4 regions of the Aliivibrio sp. S10_S31 genome follow, and region 2 is predicted to be linked to each of the others. Evidence: predicted binding sites of a transcription regulator. Region 2 holds the regulator's gene; each other region holds the start of a gene.
The links. Region 2 encodes CRP, which controls carbon source genes, mostly activating them, when cyclic AMP is high. Its sites were predicted from a motif close to TGTGANNNNNNTCACA; they were not measured.

Region 1 (3,221 bases), on a different contig from region 2:
TTGTGCAAGGTTTCCTGAAACGTGGTGATATTCACCAATAACAGATGTTGCGACGATGCGACTGCGGTATTTATTGGTTTCTAATTCTTCAAGTGCTTTTTCTGCAAAGGCAAGTGCAGCTTCAGGTTCATTTTTATTGATGGCAACCTGTGCTCGCAGTGCATCAATCTCTCCTTGCATATGCCTATCAAGAACAATATTTCTATCCGCCATTTCACGTTGTGCTTCAGAGAGTAAATCATCTACTTGTAGATAATTATGCTGACTTTGAGCTAACCATGCGCGAATAATAACAAGGCGAGGAGAGGTAAATAATACCTCAGGACGAAGATCTGAAATGGTGGTCTCTAATAAAGAAAGTTCCCCATTATTAAATAAATGCCAGCCATGCTGCGTAAGTATATTAGCGATCAGAATATCATCTTTGGCGTTTTTCGCATGACGAAGTGCTTGATAGATATTGTCATGCTCAAGCCATGCTTCTGCTGCGTATTTTTGCAGGTCTATTTCTTCATGAGCTAGGTGGTTTTGTCTTTGGTGGGTTAAGAATTCAGCAAAGAGGTTATGGAACTTATACCAATCACCTTGTTCACCATTTGTATTAATAAATAATCCGAATCGGTTTAGATTTTCAATAAGCAACTGCGCATCTTTTCGTTGCGTTACCTTAGATAGCAGTGTGGTATTAAAATGATCAAAAACAGCACAACGCATTAAAAATTGCTGCGTTTCTTGATCCAAATGATCAAACACTTCTTCTGCTAAATAATCCCATAAGTGAGCATGGTTTAATTGCGCCATGACTTGTGCTGAATTATTTAAGGATTGATTATTTTGAATACTGTGCAGTGCAATCAATTGAAGTGCAGATGGCCAGCCTTCAACATGCTCACGAACATGAGTGATGGCTTCTTGGTCAATATTCTCATTTAGACGTTGATTGAAAAATAGAGATGTTTCTGATTGGTCAAACGCCAAACTTTGATTATCAATTTCAATTAATAAGTCTCTCACACGTAGATTTGCTGTATTTAGAGGTGGTTGAGAGCGACTTGTTATTACCAGTGTCAAATTATCTGGAAGGTGTTTTAAGAAGAATTTTAAGCCAAGGTGAATGGTGTCATTGGTAATTAAGTGATAGTCGTCGAGAACGATATAAGCTTCATCTTGAAACGAGATTAGCTCAGTAAAGACTTGTGAAAATAGGCTTGATAATGAAGCAAACTGACGTTTCTCAGTTAACGCTTTTGAGTGTGATAATTCAGTATGAGTTGCATTACTTATTGTTTGTACAAAGTATTTTGCAAATTTATATTCATCATTATCACTCTCATCTAGGCTATACCACCCAGTAGCGTCTTTGTCTGATAACCACTGTGCAGCCATGGTTGTTTTTCCGTAGCCAGCCGGAGATCGAAATAAAACAAGTTTGTAATGCATCGCATTCTCTAGCGTATCTAAAACACGTTGGCGGAGAATGGCATTATGTAATCGTCTTGGAAAATGCAGTTTCGATGGTATTAACATAATTATTGTTCTTTTAAAAAATACTGAGCTAATTATCCTCAATAATGAGATTTAATCTATCCACTACGCCCTATAAATGTGATCAAACCTTTATTTTTATCTTGATGAATTTATACATGAGTTTTATTTAATACGTTTTTTAAATAGTTTTATTTAATCTTTAAATTTGTGACCTTGTTATCATTTTGTTTTTTATGCTGTAAAAACGTGTCCAATATCACGCAGGTTTTTACTGTCAGCCTACAAACTTTGAGTCGTGTCACACGCTATTTGATTAATTAGGACTACGCCTTTATCTCAGTCTTATCTCATCCCCCAAAAAGGAGGATGTGACTCTTATTCGAACAAGGCAGGATTGATAACAGTTGATTATGAACCTTCGTGAGATATTTAAGATGAAAACGAATAACATAGAGAAATTTGATAAAGCGGCGTTTAAAGCGTCAGTAAAGCAGCATTTAGTGACAACATTCGCCGCAGATGAAAAAACAGCGAGCGCTAAAGTATGGTATTTAGCAATGGGTAAAGCCCTAGCTGAATTAACGACATTTGATCTTGTTGCGACAGAAAATGATGACAAAATTAAAAACGCACGCAGCGTAAACTATCTATCTTTAGAGTTTTTAATTGGACGTCTAACGGGTAACAACCTAATTAGTATGGGTCTTTATGAAGAGATCACTGAAGCAATGGGTGAGCTTGGTTATAACTTAACGGATTTATTAGAAGAAGAGCGTGACCCTGCTTTAGGTAACGGCGGTCTTGGTCGTTTAGCTGCGTGTTTTATGGATTCATTAGCTGCGCAAGAATATCCGGCGATTGGCTACGGTTTGCATTACGAATACGGTTTGTTCCGCCAATCTTTTGAAGACGGTCGACAAAAAGAAGCGCCTGATGCGTGGTGTGGAGTTGAAGGCTATCCTTGGGAAGTTGCTCGTCCTGATTTTGCACAGCAAGTTGGTTTTTATGGTCATGTAGAAACGTACACTGAAAATGGCCAAGAGAAACGTCGTTGGGTATCAGGTATGTCAGTTGAAGGTATGCCTTGGGATTTACCAATTGTTGGTTACCAAAGTGATACGGTTTACCCATTACGTTTGTGGGAATGTCGTGCAAAAGCACCGTTTAGCCTTGCAAGCTTTAATAATGGTGATTACTTTGAAGCGCAACACGCCTTAATTGATGCTGGTAACGTAACGAAAGTTCTGTATCCAAATGATAACCACGAGAAAGGCAAAACATTACGTTTGATGCAACAGTATTTCCACTGTGCGTGTTCTATTGCAGATATTTTACGCCGTCATGATGCTGCAGGTCATAAGATTGAAGATCTTTCTAAATATGAAACGATCCAATTAAACGATACACACCCAACAATTGGTATTCCTGAGTTAATGCGCGTACTTATTGATGTTCGTGGTTTATCGTGGGATGTGGCATGGGAAATCTGTTCAAACACGTTTGCTTATACCAACCACACATTGTTACCTGAAGCGTTAGAGACTTGGAGTGAATCACTGATTTCTCGACTTCTACCTCGTCACATGGAAATCATTTATCAGATTAACTACCTATTCTTAGAAGGCGTGAAACTGAAGTGGCCAGGTGATGTAGATAAATTACGCAAGTTATCAATCATCGAAGAAGGCACACATCGTATGGTGCGCATGGCGAATTTATGTGTGGTTTCATCT
Region 2 (3,221 bases):
GGCGGTGAATCGTTACTGGAAGCGAGAAGTTTGGGGCATGCGTTTGTATCTCCAGGGATAATAGATGCAACAAATGTCGCGGAATTACCTGATGAAGAATACTTTGGCCCACTATTGCAAGTCATACGTTACACCACATTAGCGCAAGCTGTGGAGCTTGCTAATGACACTCGCTATGGATTATCTGCGGGATTAGTTTCAACCGATGACAGTGAATGGGATTATTTCGTTGAGCATATTCGAGCTGGAATTGTGAATCGAAATCGTCAATTAACAGGAGCAAGTGGTGATGCGCCATTTGGTGGGCCGGGTGCATCAGGCAACTTAAAACCAAGTGCTTATTATGCGGCAGATTATTGTGCTTATCCGATGGCATCAATGGAAGGTGATGCATGTGAGATTCCTGAGCAATTATCTCCAGGTTTAACTTTGTAGGAGTGCTGAAAATGAATAATGTAAACACACTTTTTTCATCATTATGGCAAGACTATATTACACGTTTGTCGCCATCGGCAGACCAAGTGCATCAATTGCTATCCAGTGGTGGTGATATTGTAAATGATCATATTGCCTTGCGGACGTTTAATTTGCCTAAGGTTGGTTTATCCACATTAGCCGCGCCCTTTTTAGCTATTGGGTATAAACCGTGTGATGAATATGAATTTATTGCTAAAAAATTGAAAGCGCAACATTTTGAGCACCCAGATCCTAATGCACCACTTGTGTTTATCAGTGAGCTATTGGTTGAAAAATTATCTGATGATGCTCAAACCATAATTAAATCATTAGTAGAACAAGTTCCTGCTCATTATTTTGCAACTCGTGACTTTCTGTCTTCAGGAAGACCGTGGTCTTTAAGTTTTGATGAATATAAGGTGTTAGCAAAAGAGAGTGAGTATGCTTCTTGGTTAGCTGCTCATGGTTATGGAGCGAATCATTTTACCGTGTATGTTAATCAACTTGATGGTTTTGATGAAGTGGTTGATGTTAATCAGCACTTACGTAATGCTGGATTTAGTATTAATGAGGTTGGTGGAGAAGTAAAAGGCTCTCCAGAGGTTTGTTTAGAGCAATCATCTACAATGGCGGATAAAGTGATGGTTAAATTTAGTGATGGTGAGTTTGAGATCCCTGGTGGATTTTACGAATTTGCTAAACGCTATGAGTTACCAAATGGTGAGTTATACAAAGGGTTTGTTGCGGCTTCTGCGGATAAAATCTTTGAAAGTACTGACGGGTAAAGCTGTCATCTCTAGACATAAAAAAACGCAGCTATTGAGCTGCGTTTTTATTTGCTTATGGTAACGACGTTAAATTAACGAGTACCGTAAACTACAATTGTTTTGCCGTGCGCTGAAATCAGGTTTTGCTCTTCAAGCATCTTCAAGATACGGCCAACAGTTTCACGTGAACAACCAACAATTTGACCGATCTCTTGACGAGTGATCTTAATTTGCATGCCGTCTGGGTGAGTCATTGCATCAGGTTGTTTAGCAAGGTTCAGTAGCGTTTGAGCGATACGGCCTGTTACGTCTAGGAATGCTAAGTCACCTACTTTTTGGCTAGTGATTTGTAGACGAGTTGCCATTTGCGCAGAAAGACGCATTAGGATATCTGGGTTAACTTGGATAAGTTGGCGGAATTTCTTGAATGAAATTTCTGCTACTTCACAAGGGCTTTTCGCACGAACCCACGCTGAACGCTCTTGACCTTCTTCAAATAAGCCAAGCTCACCAATGAAGTCACCTTGGTTTAGGTAAGAAAGGATCATTTCTTTACCTTCTTCATCTTTGATAAGTACAGCAACAGAACCTTTTACAATGTAGTAAAGAGTTTCCGCTTTTTCACCCGCGTGAATTAGCGTGCTCTTTGAAGGGTACTTATGAATGTGACAGTGAGACAAGAACCACTCTAATGTTGGATCTGTTTGAGGTTTACCTAGAACCATACTTTATACTTCCTCTGCGTTTGCCAAGTAGGCGATGTCCATTTTAAAATAACTGAGCCAAATATCAGTTTGGCCTATACAATATGGTTATCGGAACAAGGCTGCATGTTCGTTGAGATAATTAACAAAATCATACCTTGTTTCGCAATTGATTTCTTGACTTTGATCGTATGAATTGTGCGACCAAGGGCACAGTTTCGTGAAATGGATCACGAGTTTTCCTTTTAAGTAGTAAAGAGGCTTTTATGAACGCTGAAGTTAAATGGATTGAGGGATTGTCTTTTCTAGGTCAATCTCAATCAGGTCACTCTATTGTTATGGATGGTAATGGGGGAGAAAAAGCACCAAGTCCGATGGAAATGGTCTTAATGGCTGCTGGAGGATGCAGTTCTGTTGATGTTGTTGATGGACTTAAATCGGCAAATCAAGAAGTCACAGCTTGCGTTGCTAAGCTATCTAGTGAGCGTCGTGAAACTGCACCAAAGTTGTTTACTTACATTAATATTCACTTTGAAGTAACAGGTAACAACCTAGATTCAACGGTTGTCGAGAGAGTCACTGCGGATTCATTACAGAAATATTGCTCTGTATGTTTAATGCTTGGTGAGGGCGTAAAAATGACGCACTCATGGGAAATTATCTCTGCTTAAACTTTAGAACTACAGGGTGAGTTAATATTAAAAAGCCTCGCAAGTTAACCCTTGCGAGGCTTTATTTTTAAGCTATGAGAGATTACAGAATGAAGCGGCTTAGGTCTTCATCAGCAACAAGCTCACCTAGGCGTGAACTTACATACTCAGCATCAACAATTAAGCTTTCGCCATTTTTTTCAGAAGCATCATAAGAGATCTCTTCCATTAGTCGTTCCATCACTGTGTGTAGACGGCGAGCACCGATGTTTTCAGTGGTTTCATTTACTTGGAATGCGGATTCAGCAATACGACTGATGCCATCTTCAGTAAATTCAACTTTTACATTTTCGGTCGCTAATAGAGCAATGTATTGCTCAGTTAATGATGCATTAGGTTCAGTTAAAATGCGTTTGAAATCATTTGCTGTTAGCGCTTCAAGTTCAACACGGATTGGTAAACGACCTTGTAATTCAGGGATCAAGTCAGATGGTTTTGCCATTTGGAATGCACCTGAAGTGATGAATAACATATGATCGGTTTTCACCATGCCGTGTTTAGTACTAACCGTGCTGCCTTCTACTAATGGAAGTAAATCACGTTGAACACCTTCACGAGATACATCACCAGAGTGAGAGTTTGAA
Region 3 (3,221 bases), on a different contig from region 2:
AGATGAAATCTCGAACGGCTCTGTAAAGAAAACGAACCAAAACAGAGTGTTGCCTTTAAATCCTTTTTTGCCAATATAAAAAAGGCCCGCCTGTGAGGCGAGCCTAAAAATTAATCAATTCTTTACTTTAATCAGCAATAAATTGTGAATATTAAACTGAGTAGTACATTTCAAACTCAAGTGGGTGAACTGCTGTATTGATTGCTTCCACATCTTGAGATTTAAGACCGATGTAAGAATCGATAAAGTCATCAGAGAATACGCCACCAGCAGTTAAGAACTCACGATCCTCATCTAGTGCTTTAAGTGCGATATCTAGAGATTCTGCAACTGTTGGGATTTCTGCTGCTTCTTCCGCTGGAAGGTCATACAGATCTTTATCCATTGCTTCACCTGGGTGGATCTTGTTCTTAATACCGTCAAGACCAGCCATTAGCATTGCTGAGTAACATAGGTATGGGTTCGCTGCTGGGTCACCAAAACGAACTTCGATACGACGAGCTTTCGGGCTTGGTACTACTGGGATACGGATAGATGCTGAACGGTTACGTGCAGAGTATGCAAGCATAACAGGTGCTTCAAAACCAGGTACAAGACGCTTGTATGAGTTAGTTGATGGGTTAGCAAATGCGTTGATTGCACGAGCGTGTTTGATGATGCCGCCAATGTAGTAGATAGCCAGTTCAGATAGGCCGCCGTACTTATCGCCAGCAAATAGGTTAACGCCATCTTTTGCTAGAGATTGGTGAACGTGCATACCAGAACCGTTATCACCAACAAGTGGCTTAGGCATGAATGTCGCTGTTTTACCAAATGCGTGTGCAACGTTATGTACAACGTATTTGTAGATTTGAGTTTCATCTGCTTTTGTTGTTAGCGTATTGAAGCGCGTTGCGATCTCATTTTGGCCCGCAGTAGCAACTTCGTGGTGGTGTGCTTCAACAACAAGGCCCATTTCTTCCATGATTAAACACATAGCTGAACGGATGTCTTGAGATGAATCAACAGGTGCTACTGGGAAGTAACCGCCTTTAACACCAGGACGGTGACCTTTGTTACCGCCTTCGTATTCTGTACCTGAGTTCCAAGCCGCTTCGATGTCGTCAATCTTGAAGAAAGAACCAGACATGTCTGTGTTAAAACGTACATCATCAAATAGGAAGAATTCTGGCTCAGGACCGATTAGAACCGTGTCAGCAATACCAGTAGAGCGCATGTATTCTTCAGAACGTTTAGCGATTGAACGTGGATCGCGATCGTAACCTTGAAGTGTTGCTGGCTCTAGGATGTCACAACGAATGTTTAGTGTTGAGTCTTCTGTGAATGGGTCAAGCACTGCACTTGCTGGATCTGGCATCATTACCATGTCAGATTCGTTAATGCCTTTCCAACCTGCAACTGAAGAACCATCAAACATTTTGCCTTCTTCAAAGAAGTCCGCATCAATTTGGTGAGAAGGGATTGAGATATGTTGCTCTTTACCTTTTGTATCGGTAAAGCGCAAATCGATAAATTTAACTTCGTTCTCTTGAATCAGAGCTAGTACGTTTTCTACTGACATGTAGGATAACCTCCGGTGTTATAATATAAATATTGGTCAGCTTAGCTGTTATAAACTACATTGCTAGAAGCATGCCAAAAGTAATAATCCATTAATATCAATAACTTGTTTTATTTGGTGCATGTATTTCAATGCAGTTTGCACCATTTTGATCTTTAGTTGCACCATATTGGTGCGAGGTGAGTTCAAGTTATTAATTACTTCTAGATGCTATTCAGCAGTTAAATCAAAAATTTGTCAATACGATTGATTTGAAAAGAGCGTAATGAAATGTATTCGTTTTACTTAATTATCTGATCTTAAAGTTCTTTTATTTTTTCATTTTAAGACGGAAGTAAAATCCTAGAAGGGAAAAATAGAACGTAAATTGGCTGTTTTTTCATCGTTTTTGTGTGCTGTATTAAATTAATTTAAAAATAATTGTGTCTTTAATCACATATTTCGTGGGTTTTGCTCTAAAATCTGTTAAATTATTGACCGTTTTTAAACCAAGTAGTGCCAATGGTGGCTCTACACGCTCTGAGTGAATTTGAATCCATGTCTACTCCACAGATTGATAAACTAAGAAATATCGCAATTATTGCGCACGTTGACCACGGTAAAACAACACTGGTTGATAAGCTATTACAACAATCAGGCACACTAGAATCTCGTGGTGAGACTGAAGAACGCGTAATGGACTCGAACGACATCGAGAAAGAGCGTGGTATTACGATCCTTGCAAAAAATACAGCGATTAACTGGAACGATCACCGTATCAACATCGTAGATACCCCTGGACACGCCGATTTCGGTGGTGAAGTTGAACGTATCATGTCAATGGTTGACTCTGTTCTTCTTATCGTTGACGCAGTTGACGGTCCAATGCCTCAAACTCGTTTCGTTACGCAAAAAGCTTTCGCACACGGTCTTAAGCCAATCGTTGTAATCAACAAGATTGACCGCCCAGGTGCTCGCCCTGATTGGGTTATGGACCAAGTATTCGACCTATTCGATAACTTAGGTGCAACTGACGAACAACTAGACTTCCAAGTAGTTTACGCTTCAGCTCTTAACGGTTGGGCTACACTAGAAGAAGGTGAAACTGGCGAAAACATGGAACCACTGTTCCAAGCTATCGTTGATAACGTAGATGCTCCAAACGTTGACGTTGACGGCGCACTACAAATGCAAGTTTCTCAACTAGATTACAACTCTTACGTAGGTGTTATCGGTGTTGCACGTGTTACTCGTGGTTCTGTTAAACCAAACCAACAAGTAACTGTTGTAGGTGCTGATGGTTCTAAACGTAACGGTAAAGTAGGTACAGTATTAGGTTACCTAGGTCTTGAGCGTCACGAAGTTGAACAAGCTAACGCTGGTGACATCATTGCAATTACAGGTCTTGGCGAGCTTAAAATCTCTGACACTATCTGTGACGTAAACAACGTTGAAGCGATGACTCCACTTTCTGTTGATGAACCAACAGTAACAATGACTTTCCAAGTAAACACATCTCCGTTTGCTGGTAAAGAAGGTAAGTTCGTTACTTCACGTAACATCCTTGAACGTCTAGAAAAAGAACTTGTTCACAACGTAGCACTACGTGTTGAGCAAACTGAAGATCCAGACAAATTCCGCGTATCAGGCCGTGGTGAACTTCACCTATCTATCCTGATCG
Region 4 (3,221 bases), on a different contig from region 2:
AATATAAGTAAAAATATCCGCACCACGGAAGGCGTAAATCGCTTGTTTTGGATCGCCAATCATAAATAAACCACATTGTGGCTGATCTTGATAAAGCGTACTAAAAATCGAATATTGCAGCGGATCGGTATCTTGGAATTCGTCGATCAACGCCACAGGGTATTGTTCACGGATCTTTTCTAACAATAAGGCGTTATCTTGATTTTCTGTGGCTTGAGATAATTGAGTCAGCAAATCATCAAACGATAACCAATTCTTTTGCTCTTTCGCTTGCTGCAAAGTTTTACGACATTGATGAATCGCCAATGATAGTAGTGGCTGTTTGATCTCTAATGGTTGAGCTAGAAAATCATCAATGAGTTTAAATACGGCGTGTTCCGGCGCTTCGCTCTTTTTGGTTTTTTCAATTAATAATTCTTGAGAAAACTTTTCTAGCTTATCGTGTACTTGCAATGAGGTAGTTGGGTTATTGGCCCACGATGACACTTGCTCTAACCAATTCGGTAAATTCTTTTTGGTGTAGCTGCGTTTATCAACACCAGAGCCTGCAATTAACGCCTCAAAATCGGAGCAATGTTCTGACCACTGTTTTTTTAATTCATCAATACGAGCAATGCCTTGCTGACAAAACTCTTCTAATGAATTTTCTAACGGCTCTACGGTTAAATGCTTTGGGACACCAGTAAGACTATTGCCCATATCACCTAATAATGCCGATGGGCTTGACCAACAGCCATAAACACTTTCAGCCACCATTTTTGGTAGATGATAAAAACTGCGACGCCAAAAATCCGCAGCCACTTGATGCATTAATTTCGCTTGGTCGGTAACAAACTCACTCTCAAATTGCGCACCAGATTCAAAGGCATTTTGAGTTAACATACGTTGACAAAAACCATGAATGGTAAAAATTGAGGCTTCATCCATGCTGCGTTCGGCATTCAACAGGATCTGTGCCGCTGACTTATGATCACCAATGGATGCCAACAGTGGATCAATAACCGGATCACCACTCTTATAATCATTATTATGAACAGCACGAGCAAACGCTAAACGAGCATCATGTATTTTTGCTCGGATACGCTCTCTCAACTCAGCCGTTGCCGCTTCTGTAAAAGTTACTACCAATATTCTATCTACGGTTAATTCTTCACTATGACGGCTATTTTCCTCGCCATGTCCCAGCAATAAACGTAAATACAAACTGGCAATGGTAAATGTTTTACCAGTACCGGCTGAAGCTTCAATTAAACGTGTCCCATGTAAAGGAAACGTCATTGCATTCAATTGATTTGGAGCTGCGATTGTCGTCATCAAACATCACCGTTTTAAACATCAACATCCTGTTTTTACAAGATATTTATGTGATCCATATCGTAGTTCATCAGAAACTAAGATAATAAAAATAATAAAGCTATCAATGTGAGATCTTTCTCACGGTTCACTTTTTGAGCTTTGTTACACTCAGCGCCACTTACAAAGCGCTCATTAAATGTGCACTTGTAATCAGGATTCGGTCAACCTCTGACCTGTGGCCGTACAGCGAACGCCCTACACTAAAAATGATTTACTGGCGGCCACCCTACTTTCTACTGATGACTCACCTTTACTCTTTATAACTTTTCTTTCTCGCTATGTAGTAATGCATTACGTAATACCTTTTGAGCATTATCAAAAATAGCCTGACCAAAATCATCATTCCATTCTGGCCACATGCGTATCACATAATCATTGCTATTTTCACCAGCAAAGCGGGTTCCATTGTATTCATCAGCCATTTTTTTCAGGGCTTTTTGATGTGTTTCTTCGTCATCATTCCACACACCTTTTTTATCAACGTGTGCTTCTAGCCCTGCTAATGCCGCTTTTGGTAAATAAGCTAATGGTGCGCAATTACCCGAAATATAAAGGCTTAATATAGTCTCTAGTTCTTGGTATGCTTTTTCTTTCTCGATGGTTTCAAAGTGATAAATCGCATCTGTACCAAATAGGTGAGTAAATTGCTGCTGGCCCATTGCACATAGACACAGGTGATCAATCCAGGTTGCTAAAATTTCATGTGAGCGAATTTTACCGCCACGATAACGCAGCATTCCGGCCTGATAACGCTGTTTTAACCAACCTTGCAGTTCCATTTCACCATGAGAGAAGGTAAAGCGTAAACGCACTTCTTGATCATCTAATGGTAATGTCGTTAATGGTTGAATATGAGCAACCAAATCTTTTACCGTGTTCACTTCTTTATCTGCAGCTATCTCACCAAAGCTACCAATCGGTAATTTACCTTGGGCTTTTTGCTGCTGATAAAAATCGCGAGATATTTGAGATACATGGTTAGGATCATCATAGGCCAATAAGTCCTCTAATAGATCCGATTTCATACCATAGCCAGTACGACCATCGATGGTAAACGGCTCATCATCTTCAACTCGACTCTCTACCGTTTCAAAAAAGACTTTTAAGCCACGATTAAAGAAATAAGCAACAGGTAATCGCCAAAAACGTTGCAGTTCAGTAAGCTCCAATTCTTTTGTTTCTGGTGTATACACTAATGGCGCAGCCTGAAATTCAGGTGCCGCTGCCCCTTCTAATTTAGCCGTTGGTAACCACTCACTTGCATAGCTTGTGTTATCACCAATAAAACTTTGTTGGCTATAAGGAACCAGAGGGTGTTCTATGGTTAATTGCTTAACCAAGCGTTTTGCGGATGCTTCAGGATTTAACTCACTATCACCCTCTAGGCAATAACCTTGCTGGCAATATTCAAGTAACTCACTGACTAATACTGACGGTGCTTTTTCTGTGTTATCGCGAATTGAACGCCCAATATAACTTAAATAAAATGCTTTATTTGCCGATTGCAGTGCTTCTAAGAACAGATATCTATCATCATCTCGACGTGAACGGTCACCCGGTTTCATGCGTTTTTGCATTAAATCGAAACCTTCAACAGGCATGGTTCGCGGGTAAGACCCATCCGTCATCCCAAGCAAACACACCACATCAAATGGAATAGAACGCATTGGCATTAAAGTACAAAAGTTAACTTGCCCGGCTAAGAATCGTTGACTCGCTTTACCGCCAGATAAGTTATTTTTCAGATAATTATTAATAATTGGTGCAGAGATTGGCGCATCAAAACCCGCATCTTCTAAGTTCTCTTCTAGCTTTTGCAGTTGATCTCGAATGCTTTTAACGACCAATTCACCTTCTAATTCAAC

Region 1: the regulator CRP is predicted to act here: its motif matches at 1,734-1,749, upstream of HC728_RS08175 (glycogen/starch/alpha-glucan phosphorylase).
Region 3: the regulator CRP is predicted to act here: its motif matches at 1,983-1,998, upstream of typA (translational GTPase TypA).
Region 4: the regulator CRP is predicted to act here: its motif matches at 1,424-1,439, upstream of recB (exodeoxyribonuclease V subunit beta).

Annotation. Positions count from the first base shown of each region.
Region 1 is NZ_JAAUWR010000007.1:107,987-111,207, reverse strand. Features, by position in the region: gene malT (HTH-type transcriptional regulator MalT) at 1-1,527, opposite strand, end outside; gene HC728_RS08175 (glycogen/starch/alpha-glucan phosphorylase) at 1,923-3,221, shown strand, end outside.
Region 2 is NZ_JAAUWR010000003.1:163,624-166,844, forward strand. Features, by position in the region: gene astD (succinylglutamate-semialdehyde dehydrogenase) at 1-435, shown strand, start outside; gene HC728_RS03725 (DUF1338 domain-containing protein) at 447-1,241, shown strand; gene crp (cAMP-activated global transcriptional regulator CRP) at 1,316-1,948, opposite strand; gene HC728_RS03735 (OsmC family protein) at 2,194-2,598, shown strand; gene hslU (HslU--HslV peptidase ATPase subunit) at 2,681-3,221, opposite strand, start outside.
Region 3 is NZ_JAAUWR010000021.1:53,779-56,999, forward strand. Features, by position in the region: gene glnA (glutamate--ammonia ligase) at 152-1,561, opposite strand; gene typA (translational GTPase TypA) at 2,099-3,221, shown strand, end outside.
Region 4 is NZ_JAAUWR010000023.1:53,038-56,258, forward strand. Features, by position in the region: gene recB (exodeoxyribonuclease V subunit beta) at 1-1,314, opposite strand, end outside; gene recC (exodeoxyribonuclease V subunit gamma) at 1,614-3,221, opposite strand, start outside.